DNA from 2 places in the Nonomuraea sp. ATR24 genome. Region 1 is predicted to be linked to the other one. Evidence: riboswitches for the same ligand, from Rfam matches in the RefSeq annotation. Region 1 holds a riboswitch; the other holds the start of a gene.
What was found. Region 1 has a riboswitch for cyclic di-AMP ahead of ACBI99_RS36170 (hypothetical protein). Riboswitches for the same ligand answer to the same signal wherever they lie in the genome.
Positions count from the first base shown of each region.

Region 2: linked by a shared signal. The riboswitch ahead of ACBI99_RS21960 (D-alanyl-D-alanine carboxypeptidase family protein) and the one ahead of ACBI99_RS36170 (hypothetical protein) in region 1 are both predicted to bind cyclic di-AMP.

Region 1 is NZ_JBGNUU010000020.1:135,338-142,241, reverse strand. It holds gene ACBI99_RS36190 (TrpB-like pyridoxal phosphate-dependent enzyme) at 1-448, shown strand, start outside; gene ACBI99_RS36185 (50S ribosomal protein bL37) at 450-527, opposite strand; gene ACBI99_RS36180 (DeoR/GlpR family DNA-binding transcription regulator) at 662-1,441, shown strand; gene galT (galactose-1-phosphate uridylyltransferase) at 1,438-2,520, shown strand; cyclic di-AMP (ydaO/yuaA leader) riboswitch at 2,586-2,727, shown strand; gene ACBI99_RS36170 (hypothetical protein) at 2,735-3,694, shown strand; gene ACBI99_RS36165 (TetR/AcrR family transcriptional regulator) at 3,750-4,280, shown strand; gene ACBI99_RS36160 (alpha/beta fold hydrolase) at 4,362-6,026, shown strand; gene ACBI99_RS36155 (MmcQ/YjbR family DNA-binding protein) at 5,998-6,363, opposite strand; gene ACBI99_RS36150 (RIP metalloprotease) at 6,360-6,904, opposite strand, start outside.
Region 2 is NZ_JBGNUU010000008.1:243,895-250,798, reverse strand. It holds gene ACBI99_RS21975 (NADH-quinone oxidoreductase subunit L) at 1-1,667, shown strand, start outside; gene ACBI99_RS21970 (NuoM family protein) at 1,664-3,145, shown strand; gene ACBI99_RS21965 (NADH-quinone oxidoreductase subunit N) at 3,142-4,506, shown strand; gene ACBI99_RS21960 (D-alanyl-D-alanine carboxypeptidase family protein) at 4,511-5,443, opposite strand; cyclic di-AMP (ydaO/yuaA leader) riboswitch at 5,456-5,605, opposite strand; gene ACBI99_RS21955 (TetR family transcriptional regulator) at 5,662-6,234, opposite strand; gene ACBI99_RS21950 (SMP-30/gluconolactonase/LRE family protein) at 6,310-6,904, shown strand, end outside.

The sequences.
Region 1 (6,904 bases):
CGGCCGTTACGCCTACGACTTCGGCGACACGGCCGGGCTGACGCCGCTGCTCAAGATGCACACGCTCGGCCACGGGTTCGTGCCCGACCCGATCCACGCCGGCGGGCTGCGCTATCACGGCATGTCGCCGCTGCTGTCGCACCTGTACGAGCTCGGGCTGTTCGAGGCGGTGACCCGGTCGCAGACCGAGTGCTTCGAGGCCGGGGTGACGTTCGCCAGGACGGAGGGCATCGTGCCCGCGCCGGAGCCGACGCACGCGCTGGCCGAGACCATCGCCGAGGCGCGGCGGTGCGCGGAGAGCGGCGAGGCGAAGGTCATCCTGACGGCGCTGTGCGGGCACGGGCACTTCGACCTCGCCGCCTACGACCGCTACCTGTCGGGCGAGATGACGGACTTCACGCTGCCGCAGGAGCGGATCGACGAGGCGCTGAGCGAGCTGCCCGGGTGAGTCAGCGCGCCGTGGGGCGCTTGCCGTGGTTGGCCTTCTTCTTCTTGCGTGCCTTGCCCTTGCGTGCGCGCTTGGCCATGTCGCATCCCTCCTGGTGATGGGGCTCTCTCAATGTCTCCCGCATCGGGGCGCTGGACAAGCGTCCCGGTGACCTAACATTCCCCAACATATTCGTGTCATAATTTGGTGGAATCTGTTGGAAGGAGCGGGGGCGTGCTCGCACAGCAGCGTCAGCAGGCGATTCTCGAACGCGTCCGCAGCGCAGGCGGGGTCCGGGTGGCCGATCTCGTGCGCGAGCTCGGCGTCTCCGACATGACGATCCGCCGCGACCTGGAGGTGCTCGCCGAGCGCGGGCTGCTGGAGAAGGTCCACGGCGGCGCCACGACGCTCGGCCCCGGCTCGACCGAGGAGCCGGGTTTCACCGCCAAGTCGGCCCGCCAGCAGCAGGAGAAGGAGTCCATCGCGCGGCGCGCCGCCCAGCTCGTCCGGCCCGGCACCGCGGTCGCCCTGTCGGCCGGCACCACGACGTGGGCGCTGGCCCGTCACCTGATCGGGGTGCCGGAGCTGACCGTCATCACCAACTCGATCCCCGTGGCCGAGGTCTTCCACCGCAATCCGCGCGCCGATCGCACGGTCGTGCTCACCGGCGGCGTCCGCACCCCCTCCGACGCGCTCGTCGGCCCGGTGGCCGTGGCCGCGATCCGGCGCCTGCACGTGGACACCCTGTTCCTGGGGGTGCACGGGATGAGCGTGCGGGCCGGGTTCACCACGCCCAACCTGCTGGAGTCCGAGACCGACCGGGAGCTGGTCAGCGCCGCGCACCGGCTGGTCGTGCCCGCCGACCACACCAAGTGGAACACGGTCGGCATCAGCACGATCGCGGAGCTGCGCGAGGCCGACGTGGTCATCAGCGACCCCGGGCTGCCCCAGGAGGCACGTACGGAGCTGGCCGAACGCGCCGGCGAACTGATCATCGCGGAGGGCTCGCAGTGAAGCGCACCATCACCCATCTGGCCGACGGCCGGGAGCTGATCTACTTCGACCGGCGTGACGACGCCGACCGGAGCGCGATCGACCGGCGGCCGCTCGATCCCCGGCCGGTGGCGTCGGAGCTGCGCTACGACCCGCTGACCGAGGAGTGGATCGCGGTCGCCGGGCACCGGCAGACGCGCACGTTCCTGCCTCCGGCCGACGAGTGCCCGCTGTGCCCGTCGTCCGCAGAGCGGGCGTCGGAGATCCCGGCGGACGACTACGACGTGGTGGTGTTCGAGAACCGGTTCCCGTCGTTCTCCCGCAATCTCGGCAGTTACGCGGACGTGGGCGGGCTGAGCGAGGTCCGGCCGGGGGTGGGGCGGTGCGAGGTGATGTGCTTCACCTCCGAGCACTCCTCGTCGTTCTCGCAGCTCTCCGACGACCGGGTGGAGCTGGTCATGGAGGCGTGGGCCGACCGCACGGCCGAGCTGTCCTCGATCGAGGGCGTGGAGCAGGTGTTCTGCTTCGAGAACCGGGGCGAGGAGATCGGCATCACGCTCTTCCACCCGCACGGCCAGATTTACGCCTATCCGTACGTCACGCCGCGCACCAAGCTGCAGCTCGGCGCCGCCAGGCGCTATGCGGCGCGGCGGCCGGGGCGCAACCTGTTCGCCGACGTGCTGGCGGCCGAGCGGGAGGCGGGCACCCGGGTGGTGGCCGCCAACGAGCTGTGGACGGCGTTCGTGCCCGCCGCCGCGCGGTGGCCGTTCGAGGTGCATCTTTACCCGCATCGCCGGGTGCCGGACCTGGCGGCGCTGTCGGAGGCCGAGCGGGCGGCGTTCGCCCCGCTCTACACCTCGGTGCTGCGCGCGCTGGACGGGCTGTTCGGCGTCGCGATGCCGTACATCTCGGCCTGGCACCAGGCGCCGGTCCGGCAGGACCGTGAGCTGGGCTATCTTCATCTGGAGCTGTTCAGCATCCGGCGGGCGCCGGGCAAGCTGAAGTACCTGGCGGGATCGGAGTCGGCCATGGGAGCCTTCGTCAACGACGTGCTCCCGGAAGAGGCGGCACGCATGCTTCGATCACAGGTAGATCACTAATTGATTTCCGATTGATGTCGCATTACTCGTGATCTACCACTAATATCCCTTCAAGCACGGTCATAGCACCGTGTACGCCTAATCCCGGGCGAGTTGCCCGGGAGCCGGGGACCCATCCGCACCTGGGGTGAATCCACTTCGGTGGTAGGGAAGCGACTCCCATGCCCGAACCCGTCAGCTAACCCGGCCGGCAGAGGGAGAGGAAACCCCGCACGTGGCGTCAGCGTCCCCCACGCGACTTGCCATCGGCGTCGTCACCGCGGCAGCGATGACGTTCGCCACCTGGTCAGCACCGGCCGCGGCCGAGCCCAAGCCGTCCGAGAGCCAGCTCCGCGGCGACCTGAAGCAGCTCAACAAGAAGGTCGACCAGCTCATCGAGCGCTACAACGCCAAACGCGTCGAGCTCGCCAAGGCCCGCGAGGCCGCCGAGGCGGCCAAGAAGCGGCTCGCCGCCGCCGACCAGGCGCTCGCCGCCGCCCAGCTGAAGGTGGGCGAGCTCGCCAGACTTCGTTACCAGAGCGGCACGCTGGGCCTGCCCTACTACATGGTGCCGCCCGACGGGGCCGGCGCGGCCGTGGTCGAACAGCTCACCGCCGAGCAGCAGGCCATCGTGGCCGGCGTGGCCGCCGCCCGCGACGAGCAGAAGAAGGCCGCCGACGCGGCCGCCGCCCTGGCCCGCCGGCTCAGCGCCGACACGACCGAGGTGGCCAAGCAGCGCGACGAGGCCGAGGACGTCATCGGCGACATCGAGAAGAAGCTGGAGGACCTGATCCCGTTCAGCACCGGGCGGCGCTCCGACGGCACCTGGGCCCCGCAGCTGCCGAGCGGCACCGACAACATCACCGCCCGCACCCGGGCGATGAAGGCGCAGATCGAGAAGAGCTTCAAGCTGCCGTTCAGCGTCGGCTGCTTCCGCTCGGGGTCCAGCGGCGAGCACCCGCTGGGGCGGGCCTGCGACTTCATGATGAGCGCCGGCGGCTCCATGCCCACCGCGGCCAACAACGCCCTCGGCGACCGCATCGCCGAATGGACCGTGAAGAACCGGGACAAGCTCGGGGTCAAGTACGTGATCTGGAAGCAGCGGATCAATCACGGCTCCGGCTGGAACGCCATGTCCAACCGCGGCAGCATCACCGAGAACCACTACGACCACGTCCACATCTCGATGCACTGACGTGGCCGACCGGCTCGGCGTTGACAGAATATGTAGATCGGTCTAGTTTTTCGGCATGGGCAAGAAGGGGGCCGAGACCCGGCTGCGGATCCTGGAGGCGACCCAGGAGCTGGTCGAGGCGGGCGGCTATGCCAATGCCGGGCTCAACCAGGTGATCGCCGCCAGCGGGGCGCCGCGCGGGTCGCTGTACTTCCACTTCCCCGAGGGCAAGGACCAGCTGGTCGGCGAGTCGATCCGGCGCGCCGGGGCGGCGATCGGGTCGGCCTTCGACGACCTGGCCGTGGACGAGGTGCTGCGGCTGCTGGGCGACCGGCTGGAGGAGTCGGGCTGGCGCAAGGGCTGCCCGGTGGCCACCGTGGCGCTCGAGATGGCCGCCGCCAGCGACCCGCTCCAGCAGGCGTGTTCGGAGGTCTACACGTCGTGGGAGGCCGCCCTGCGGGCGCGGCTCGCGGGGCGGCCGGACGCCGACGATCTCGCCGTCACCGTCCTGGCGCTGATCGAGGGGGCGCTGCTGCTGGCCAAGGCGCACCGCAGCCGGGAGCCGCTGGACCGCGTCGCCGCCGTGCTCGCCGGGCTGCTGCGCTGACCCCTGGGGCCGCCTCCCCGCCACGGAGGCGGCTCTTTTTATGCCCAGAAAATATGTAGACCGATCTATTAGGGAGCTCCCTTGGATGCGATCGTCTTCGGCGCGACCGGCTTCGTCGGCCGGGCACTCGTCGCCGAGCTGCTGGGCCGCGGGCAGCGGGTGGCGGCGGCCGTGCGGACCGACACCCTCACCCCGTGGCTGGCCGAGCGGGGCGTCGCCACCGGCGGGCTGAACGTCGTCACCGCCGACCTCACCCGCCCGCTCACCGGACTCCCCCAGGCACGCGACGTCTACAACGCCGCGGCGCGCTTCGCGTTCGGCCTCGGCGTCGAGGAGGCTCGCGCCGTGAACGTGACCGGGGCGCTCCACGTGCTCGAATGGGCCGCCACGCTCCCCCGCCTGCGACGGCTCGTGCACATCAGCGGCTACCGGGTGAGCGGCGTCCGCCCCGACTACGCCCGGCTGGGCGCGTACGAGGCGTCCAAGGCCGAGGCCGACCTCGCCGTTCATGCCAGGGCGCGCGAGCTGGGCGTCCCGCTGACCGTCGCCAACCCCAGCACGGTGATCGGCCCCGGCCAGCACCTCGGCCTGGCCTCCCTCGTCGGCGACCTGTGGAACGGGCGGCTCCCGGCGCTGCCCGGCGGCCCGGACGTCTTCCTGCCGGTCGTCACGATGGACTACTTCACGCGCTTCCTGGCGGAGATCCCCGCCGCCCCGGCGGGCGAGGACCACTGGGTGCTCGACGACGACACGCCGCCGCTGCCCGAGCTGATCGGCCTGGTCGCCCGGCACCTCGGCGTGCGCGCGCCGCGCCGGACGATCCCCGTCGGCCTGGTGCGGCGGCTGCCGCGGGCGCTCACCGGCGCCGATCCGGAGACGCTGTCGTTCCTGTCGTCGGACCGCTATCCGACGGCCTCGGCCCGCGCCCTCGCCGCCCGGGCCGGCCTGGAGATGCCGCCGGTGGCCGACGCCCTGCGCGCGTGGGCGGACGACCTGGTGGCGGCCCGCTTCGGCGCGGCGACGCCGTGCCTGCGCCCGTACGGGTTCCGGGACCGTACGTGGGTGATGGGGGACGCCCGCGACCCCGGGCACGTGCTGCTGCACGGGCTGCCGGTGAACGCCGACGTGTGGGCGCGGGTGGCCGCCCTGCTGCCGGAGCCGGTTCTCGCGCCCGATCTGCCCGGGCTGGGGCGGTCCGCGCCTTCTGACCGGCCGGTGGAGGCGTGGCTGGCCGCGCTGATGGGCAGCGTGCGGACGCGGCCGACGCTGGTGGCGCACTCGCTGGCCTGCGGGCCCGCGCTGCGGTTCGCGGTCGAGCATCCCGAGCGGGTGGGCGGGCTCGTGCTCGTGGCGCCGGCGTTCCTCCAGGCTCCGGCGTCGTGGGCGGCGCGTTCGGCCGTGGCCGCGCCCCTGCTGCGCCGCATGTCCGCCGCCCGGCTGGCGGCCACGCTGGGCGTGCCGGAAGGGCCGGAGGTGGCGAGCGCCGCGCTGGACCTGCGCCGCCCGGGGGTGGCGCGGCGCGTGGTCGCGGCGCTGCGGGCGGCGTCGGCCGCGCGGGACGCCACGCGGGCGCTGCTGACACGGGTGCGGGTGCCCGTCGAGATCGTGACGGGCTCGGCCGACCCGCTGACGGCCGACCCGGGGCATCCGATGACCGAGATCGCCGGAGCCGGGCACTATCCGCAGCTCACCCACCCCGACCAGGTCGCCCGGGTGCTCAGCCGGCCGGTGGCATCCGCTCGATGAGGGACTTGGGCGCGACCTGCCGGTAGGCGTCGGCGACGATCTCGCCGATCTCCGCCCAGTCGACGTCCACGTCCAGGAAGACGCCCAGCCAGCCGCGATGGCCCACGTACGGGGGCCGGAAGAAGCGGGCCGGGTCCTCGGCCACCAGCTCCTGCTGGACGCCGGGCGGGGCCGCGCACCAGAACGCGAGGCGGTCGTCGTGGTGGTGGTCGGCGAACATGACGAACGTCTTCTTGCCCCGCACGAACCAGGTGGGCTCGCCGTGGCTGAGCCGCTCGGTCGTCTCCGGCAGCGCGAGGCACAGCCGCCGGAGCTCGTCGAGCGGGCCCGCGGTCATCCGGTGAGCCTCAGCGGGTTGATCAGGTCGGCGTAGACCAGCAGCCCGGCCATGATGATCATGACGAAGGCGAGCGCGTAGGTGAGCGGCAGCACCTTGGCGATGTCCACGTACGCGGGCTCGGGGCGGCGGCGGACCCGGGCGTAGGCCCGCTTGAGGCCCTCCCACAGGCCGCCCGCGATGTGGCCGCCGTCGAGCGGCAGCAGCGGGATCAGGTTGAACATGCCGATCGCCAGGTTGAAGCCGGCCAGCAGGTTGACGAAGATGTGGAACTTCTGGATGCCGGTCAGGTCGGAGGCGAGGATCTCGCCGCCCATCCGCCCGGCGCCGACGACGCCGACCGGGCCCTCGGGGTCGCGTTCCTCGCCGGAGAAGGCGGCGTGCCACACGCCGACCATCTTCTCCGGCAGGTTGACCAGCGACTGCGCCACCCTGCCCGTGAGCTCGGCCATGTGACCGGCGACCGCGCCGATGCTCTGCTGCTGCATGACCTCGGTGGGCATGACGCCGAGGAAGCCGACGTTCTTCTCGATCACCTTGG
Region 2 (6,904 bases), on a different contig from region 1:
CGTCCGGTGCGGCGCGGGGCCGCTTCTTCGGGCTGATGCTGCTGTTCACCGGGGCGATGCTGCTCACCGTCACGGCCGCCGACCTGATGCTGCTGCTGACGGGCTGGGAGATCATGGGCGCGGCCTCGTACGCGCTGATCGGGTTCTGGTGGCGTGAGCACGGGCGGGTGCGGTCGGCGGGGCTGGCCTTCGTCACCACCCGCGCCGGCGATCTCGGGCTGTACGTGGCGGCGGGGTGCGCGTTCGCCGCGACCGGGACGCTGGAGCTGGCCGGGATCGCGCAGGCCGGGCAGCCGTGGCGGGACCTGGCCGCGGCCGGGATCGTGCTGGCCGCGCTGGGCAAGTCGGCGCAGCTCCCGTTCTCGTACTGGCTGTCGGGGGCGATGGCGGGGCCGAGCGCCGTGTCGGCGCTGCTGCACTCGGCGACCATGGTGGCGGCGGGGGCGTACCTGCTGCTGCGGGTGCAGCCGCTGCTCGCGGCCACCGGGTGGGCGGCGGTGGCCGTCGCGTGGGCGGGGGCGGTGACGGCGCTGCTGCTGGGCGCGGTGGCGCTGGCGCAGCGCGACCTCAAGCAGTTGCTGGCCGCCTCGACGTGCGCGCAGGTGGGGTTCATGGTGCTGGCGGCCGGGGCGGGGGCGGTGGCCGGGGGGACGGCGCACCTGGTCGCGCACGCGGCCGTGAAGAGCCTGCTGTTCCTGTGCGCGGGGGTGTGGCTGACGGCGCTCGGCACCGAGGCCCTGGCCGGGCTGCGGGGTGCCGGGCGGTGGCGCCGATCGGTGGGCGTGGCGTTCGCCGTGGGGGCGCTGGCGCTGGCCGGGGTGCCGCCGCTGTCGCTCTGGGTGACCAAGGACGCGGTGCTCGCCGGGGTGCCGTCGCCGGGCCTGTACGCGGTCGCGCTGGCGGCGGCGCTGCTGGCCGCCGCGTACGCGGCCAGGGCGCTGGCTGCGGTGTGGCGGCCGGGGACGTTCCCCACGGCGGCGGGGGAGCGGCGGGTGCCCCGCGCGGTGACCGGGCCGCTGCTCGCGCTCGCGCCACTGGCGGCCGGGCTGTCGGTGCTCGGGCTGCCCGCCGTGTACGCGGGCTGGCGGCAGCTCGTCGGCGCAGGCGGCGAGCCGGGGCCCGAGGTCGCGGGGCTGGTGGTGACGGGCCTGGCGGCGAGCGCCGTGACCGCCGCCGGATGGGCGATCGGCGTACGGGCGCGTCAGGGAACCGCGTGGCGCAGACGGGCCGCGGAGCTGGGACAGGGCAGGCTGGCGGTGGGGCTGCGGGGGTGGCTCGGATTGCGGCAGGGGGCGATCGGCGGGGTGTGGGAGCCGGTGAAGGCGCTGGCGGGGGCGCTGGCGCGGTTCGACGACCGGGTGCTCGCGCGTACCGGGGAGTGGCTGGCGGACGGGGTGACGGCGGCGGCCGGGGTGGCGGGACGGAGGGCCGAGGGGCTGCTCGACGGGGTCGTGCGCGGCGCCGCCGGGGCGCTCGGCGGGGCGGCGTGGCTCGGGCGGGGCCGGGTGGAGCGCCCGCTGGAGCATCTGGTGCGCGCGGTCGCGGCGGGCGCCGGGGCTTTGGGCCGGGCCGCGCGGCGCCCGCAGGCCGGGCAGGCGCACCTCTACCTGGCCCAGGCGGCGGCCGCGTTCCTGCTGCTCGCCGTCGTGCTGATGCTGGTGCGGTGACCGTGCTCACCGTGGTGATCTTCCTGCCGCTGGCCGCCGCGCTCGGCCTGCTGGCCGTGCCGCGCGTGCGCGGGCGGGCCGCGACCTGGGTGTGGATCGCGGTGTCGGCCGCCGACCTGGCGCTCGTGGCGGCCATGTGGGCCGGGTACCGGGGCGGGATCGGGTACGAGACGCGGCTGCGCTGGATCCCGACGCTGGACGCCGGCTACCACGTCGGCGTGGACGGGCTGTCGCTGCCGCTGATCGCGCTGACCGCGCTGCTGTTCCTCGTGTGCGGCGTCCACTCGCTGGGCGAACGGCGGCGCGAGCGGGCGCACGCGGCGCTGTTCCTGTTCCTGCAGTCGGTCTCGCTCGGCCTGTTCGCCGCGCTGGACCTGCTGCTGTTCTTCGTCTTCTTCGACCTGTCGATCGTCGGCATGTACTTCGTGATCGCCGGATGGGGCCACGGCGACCGGGCCAGGTCGGCGCTGGCGTTCTTCCTCTACACCTTCCTCGGCTCGCTGGCGCTGCTGCTCGGCTTCGTCGGCCTGTTCCTCGGCGGCGGCACGTTCGACCTGGTCGAGCTGGCCCGCAATCCGCCCTACGCCGGGTCGCCCGGCGTCGCCTCGCTGGTGCTGCTGGCCGTCGGCGTGGGGCTCGCGGTCAAGACGCCGGTCTTCCCGGTGCACACCTGGCTGCCGCCCGCCCACACCGACGCGCCCGCCGCCGGGTCGGCGATCCTGGCGGGCATCCTGCTCAAGATGGGCACCTACGGCCTGGCCCGCGTCGCCATGCCCGCGCTGCCCGACGCCTGGCGCGCCCACGCGTGGCTGATCATGGCGATCGGGCTGGTCAGCGTGCTGTACGGGGCGCTGGTAGCGCTCGCCCAGCCGAACCTCAAGCGGCTCGTGGCCTACACCTCGGTCAACCACATGGGCTACGTCGTGCTCGCCCTCGGCGCCGCCGGGCTGGCGCCGGGCGGCGGCCGGGCCGGGGAGCTGGCCGTGTCCGGGGCGGTCACCCAGATGGTCAGCCACGGCCTCATCACCGGGGCGCTGTTCCTGCTCACCGGCGTCCTGTGGGACCGGGCCGGCACGTACGACATGGACCGGTTCGGCGGCGTCGCGGGCCGCGCCCCGGTGTTCGCCGCGCTGCTGGCCGTGGCCGCGTTCGCGTCGCTGGGGCTGCCCGGGTTCTCCGGGTTCATCGCCGAGTTCCAGATCTTCGTCGGCGTGATCGGCGCCGGGGCCGTCGTCCTGGGCGCCGCAGCCGTGCTCGGCATCCTCATCACCGCCGCGCTGTTCCTGCGCGCCCTGCAACGGGTGCTGCTCGGCGGGCCGGGCGAGCTCACCGGCCGCGTCACCGACCTGCGGCCCGCCGAGACCGCCGCCGTGGCGCCGCTGCTGGCGCTGTCGGTGCTCATCGGCGTCGCGCCCCGGTGGCTGCTGGACGTCATCGAGCCCGCCGCCGCCGCGCTCTCCTCGCTGGCCGGCCGGTGAACGACGACCCGGCCGCGCTGCTGCCCGAGCTGCTCCTGCTGGCCGGGGCTGTCGCCGGGCTGCTCACCGGCATGTTCGTGCCGCGCGGGCGGCAGCGCGCGGTCGCGTGGATCTGCGCCGCCGCGCTCGCCGCCGCCCTGGCCGTGACCGTCACCGCCACCGGCGGCGCCGCGTTCGGCTCGTACGCGCCCGACGCGCTCACCCAGGCGGCCCGCGCCGTCGTGGCGGGCGGCACGCTCCTGGTGATCGCGCTGGTGGCCGCCGAGGCGCGCGGGCACCGCCGCGAGGCCGAGGCGTACGTGCTCGTCATGCTCGCCGCCCTCGGCTCGGTGCTGCTGGCCGGGGCCGGTGACCTGCTCGTCCTCGTCCCGGCGTACCTGCTGGCGAGCATCCCGGCCTACGCGCTCGCCGGGTTCGGCAAGGACGCGCCGGGCACCGAGGCGGCGCTCAAGTACTACCTGATGGGTGCGTTCCTGGGCGTGCTGATGCTGGCCGGCGTCACCCTCCTGTACGGCCTGGCGGGCGCCACCGGCTACCGGGCGGCCGGGGCGGCGCTCGCGCTCGCGCCCGGCGCGGCGGCGGCCTGCGCCGTGGTGCTCCTGCTGGCGGGGCTGCTGTTCAAGGCGGGCGGGGTGCCCGCGCACTTCTGGGTGCCGGACGTGGCCGAGGGCGCCCCCGTCGCCGTCGCCGCGTTCGTCACCACCGTGCCCAAGATCGGCGCGCTGGCGGCGCTGCTGCGCGTCGCGGATGAGCTCGGGCCCGGCGGCTGGGACGTCCTCGTCGCGATCGTCGCCGCCGCCACGATGACGCTCGGCAACCTGGCCGCCTTCCACCAGGACGATGTGCGCCGCCTGCTCGCCTACTCCACGATCAGCCAGGCCGGGTACGTGCTCGTGCCGGTCGCGGTCGCCCAGCACACCGCGCTCGCCCGCCCCGCCGTGCTGTTCTACCTGGCCGCCTACGCGGTCACGAACGTGGGCGCGTTCGCCGTGGTGGCCGCCACCGGGCGTGGCACGCTCGACGGCTACCGGGGGCTGGGGCGGGCCGCGCCGGGGCTCGGGCTGGCGCTCGTGGTGTGCCTGCTCGGGTTCGCGGGCATCCCGCCCGCCGCCGTGTTCGTCGCCAAGGTGCTCGTGTTCGCCGCCGCGTGGGACGGCGGTTACGCCTGGCTGGCCGTGCTCGTCCTGGTCAACACCGTGGCGAGCCTGTACTACTACCTGCGCTGGGTCGCCGTGGTGTTCCGCGGCGACCCGCCGGCCGCGCCGCCCCCGGGCCTGGCGCGCGCGGTCGCCTGCGTGGCGGCCGTCGCCTCGCTCGCCCTCGGGGTGGGCGGCGGCGTCCTGCTCGGCCGGGCCGCCTGAGCCGTCACGCCTTCCCGGCGGTGGCGGCCCAGTCGAGCAGCGCCTGGGCGGTGTCGAAGCGGCGGCCGGAGTCGCTCTCGCCGAGGATCACCCCGACCAGCAGCCGGCCGTCCCGCTCGGCGGCGAACGCCAGCGTGTAACCCGCGGCGCGCGTGTAGCCGGTCTTCACGCCGACCGCGCCCGGCTGGGCGAGCAGCCGGTTGGTGTTGCGCCACGAGTAGGAGCCGTGCTCACTCGTCGCCCCGACCGAGTGGTAGCGCGTCGAGGTGATCGACTTCAGCGTCTCGTTCCGCAGCACCGCCTCGGCCAGCCGTGCCTGGTCGGCCGCCGTGGAGTGGCCGCCGCCGTTCGTCGGCATGCCGTCGGCGTTGACGTACAGGGTGTCGGCCATGCCCAGCTCGCGGGCGGCCGCGTTCATCTTCCCGACGAACCCCTCGACACCCGGCCCGTACGTGCGCGCCAGCACGTGGGCGGCGTCCGCGCCGGACGGCAGCAGCAGGGCGTGGAGCACGTCCCGCACCGGCAGCCGGTCACCGGCGCGCAGCCCGGCGACGGCCGCGCCGCCCCGGGCCGCGTAGCGCACGTCCTCGGCCGTCACCTCGACGACGTCGGCCGGGTCGGCCTCCTGGAGCACGACGTGGGCGGTCATCATCTTGGTCAGGCTGGCCACGGGAAGGCGCTCGCCGGCGTCCTTGCTGTAGCGGACCTCGCCGGTGGACGTGTCGACGACCAGTGCGGCCCGCCCGAGCACGGCGGGCGCGTCAGCGGGCGCGTACGATGCCGGGCCGGCGAAAGAGGCCGTGGTGGCGGGGGTGGCTGTGGTGGCCGCGTGGGCGGCGGTCGTGCCGGTCGTCAGGACGCCGGCGGCGAGGGCGGCGCCGGCCAGGGCGCGGCCCCAGCGGCGCGGCCGGGCGCTGGAGAAGAGGGAGGTGGGCATGAAGGGCTGTGCTCCTTGCTTCCATGCCGCCTACCGGGTTAGCTGACGGGTTCGGGCCTGGAAGTGCCCTACGGGCGCGGCCGGGGGAGCCGGCGCGCCGATTCACCCCAAGAGAGAGTGGGTCCCCGGTTCCGCGTGAGGCGGATTCGGCGGCCGCGGGCCCCGCGAACGGGCCCACGGTCCGGGCATTGCGCGCATAAGGTACGAAACTTGACAAACTATGGCAAATCGCCCGTCAAGTAGTGCTGCACCACCGGCCCCACGCTGCGCGCCAGTTCCTCGGCCGTCATCGCCACCACGGGCGGCAGCCGTACGACATAACGGGTGAAGGCCAGCCCGAGCAGCTGCGTGCTCACCAGCCCGGCCCGCCGCGCCGCCTCCTCCGGCCCGCAGCCGAGCGCCCGGCCGACGAACGAGGCGACCTGGGAGGTGAACACGTCGCGCATGCTCTGCGCCGCCAGCGCGTTCGTGGACGACGAGCGCAGCAGCAGCATGATCGCCTCGTCCGACAGGTCGCCCTCCCAGCGGGACAGGAAGTGGCGCGCCATCGCCTCGCCGAGGCGCTCGCGCGGCGGCGCGGGCAGCTCCTCCAGGTTGAGCCGCAGGTCCACCGCGGCGCGGAAGAGGCCCTCCTTGTTGACGTAGTAGCGCATCACCATGGACGGATCGACGCCGGCCAGCGAGGCCACCTTCCGGATGGTGGTGCCCGCGAACCCCTGCTCGGCGAAGAGCTTGCGGGCCGCGCCGAGGATCGCCGTGCGCGTGGCCTCGGACCTTTCCGTGAACGCCATGCCAACAAGTGTAGACCAACGCTTGTGGTCAAAAAGGTGCTGGCCGGGCCGGGCAGATCTTGGTAAGAAGAGCGGGTGGACCTCATCCCCGTGGAGTTCGAGGCGTTCGACCGCCGCATCGCCGACGTCACCGGTGACCGCAACCTGGAGCGCCTCCACCGGGGCACCCGCTGGGCCGAAGGGCCCGTCTACGTCCCCGCGGGCCGCTACCTGGTCTGGAGCGACATCCCCAACGACCGGATGCTGCGCTGGGACGAGCTGACCGGCGCCGTGGGTCCCTTCCGCCAACCGGCCGGCTACGTCAACGGCAACACCCTCGACCGCGAGGGCCGGCTGATCTCCTGCGAGCACGGCGCCCGCCGGGTGACCCGCACCGAGCACGACGGCTCCGTCACCGTGCTCGCCGACCGGTGGCGCGGCAAGCGGCTCAACAGCCCCAACGACGCCGTCGTGCGCTCCGACGGGTCCGTCTGGTTCACCGACCCGCCCTACGGCATCCTCGGCGACTACGAGGGCCACCGGGCCGAGCCGGAGATCGACGGCTGCCACGTCTACCGGATCGACCCCGCCGGCGGCGAGGTGAGCATGGTGGCCGGCGACTTCGCCCGCCCCAACGGCCTGGCGTTCTCCCCCGACGAGCGGCTGCTCTACGTCGCCGACACCGAGCGCC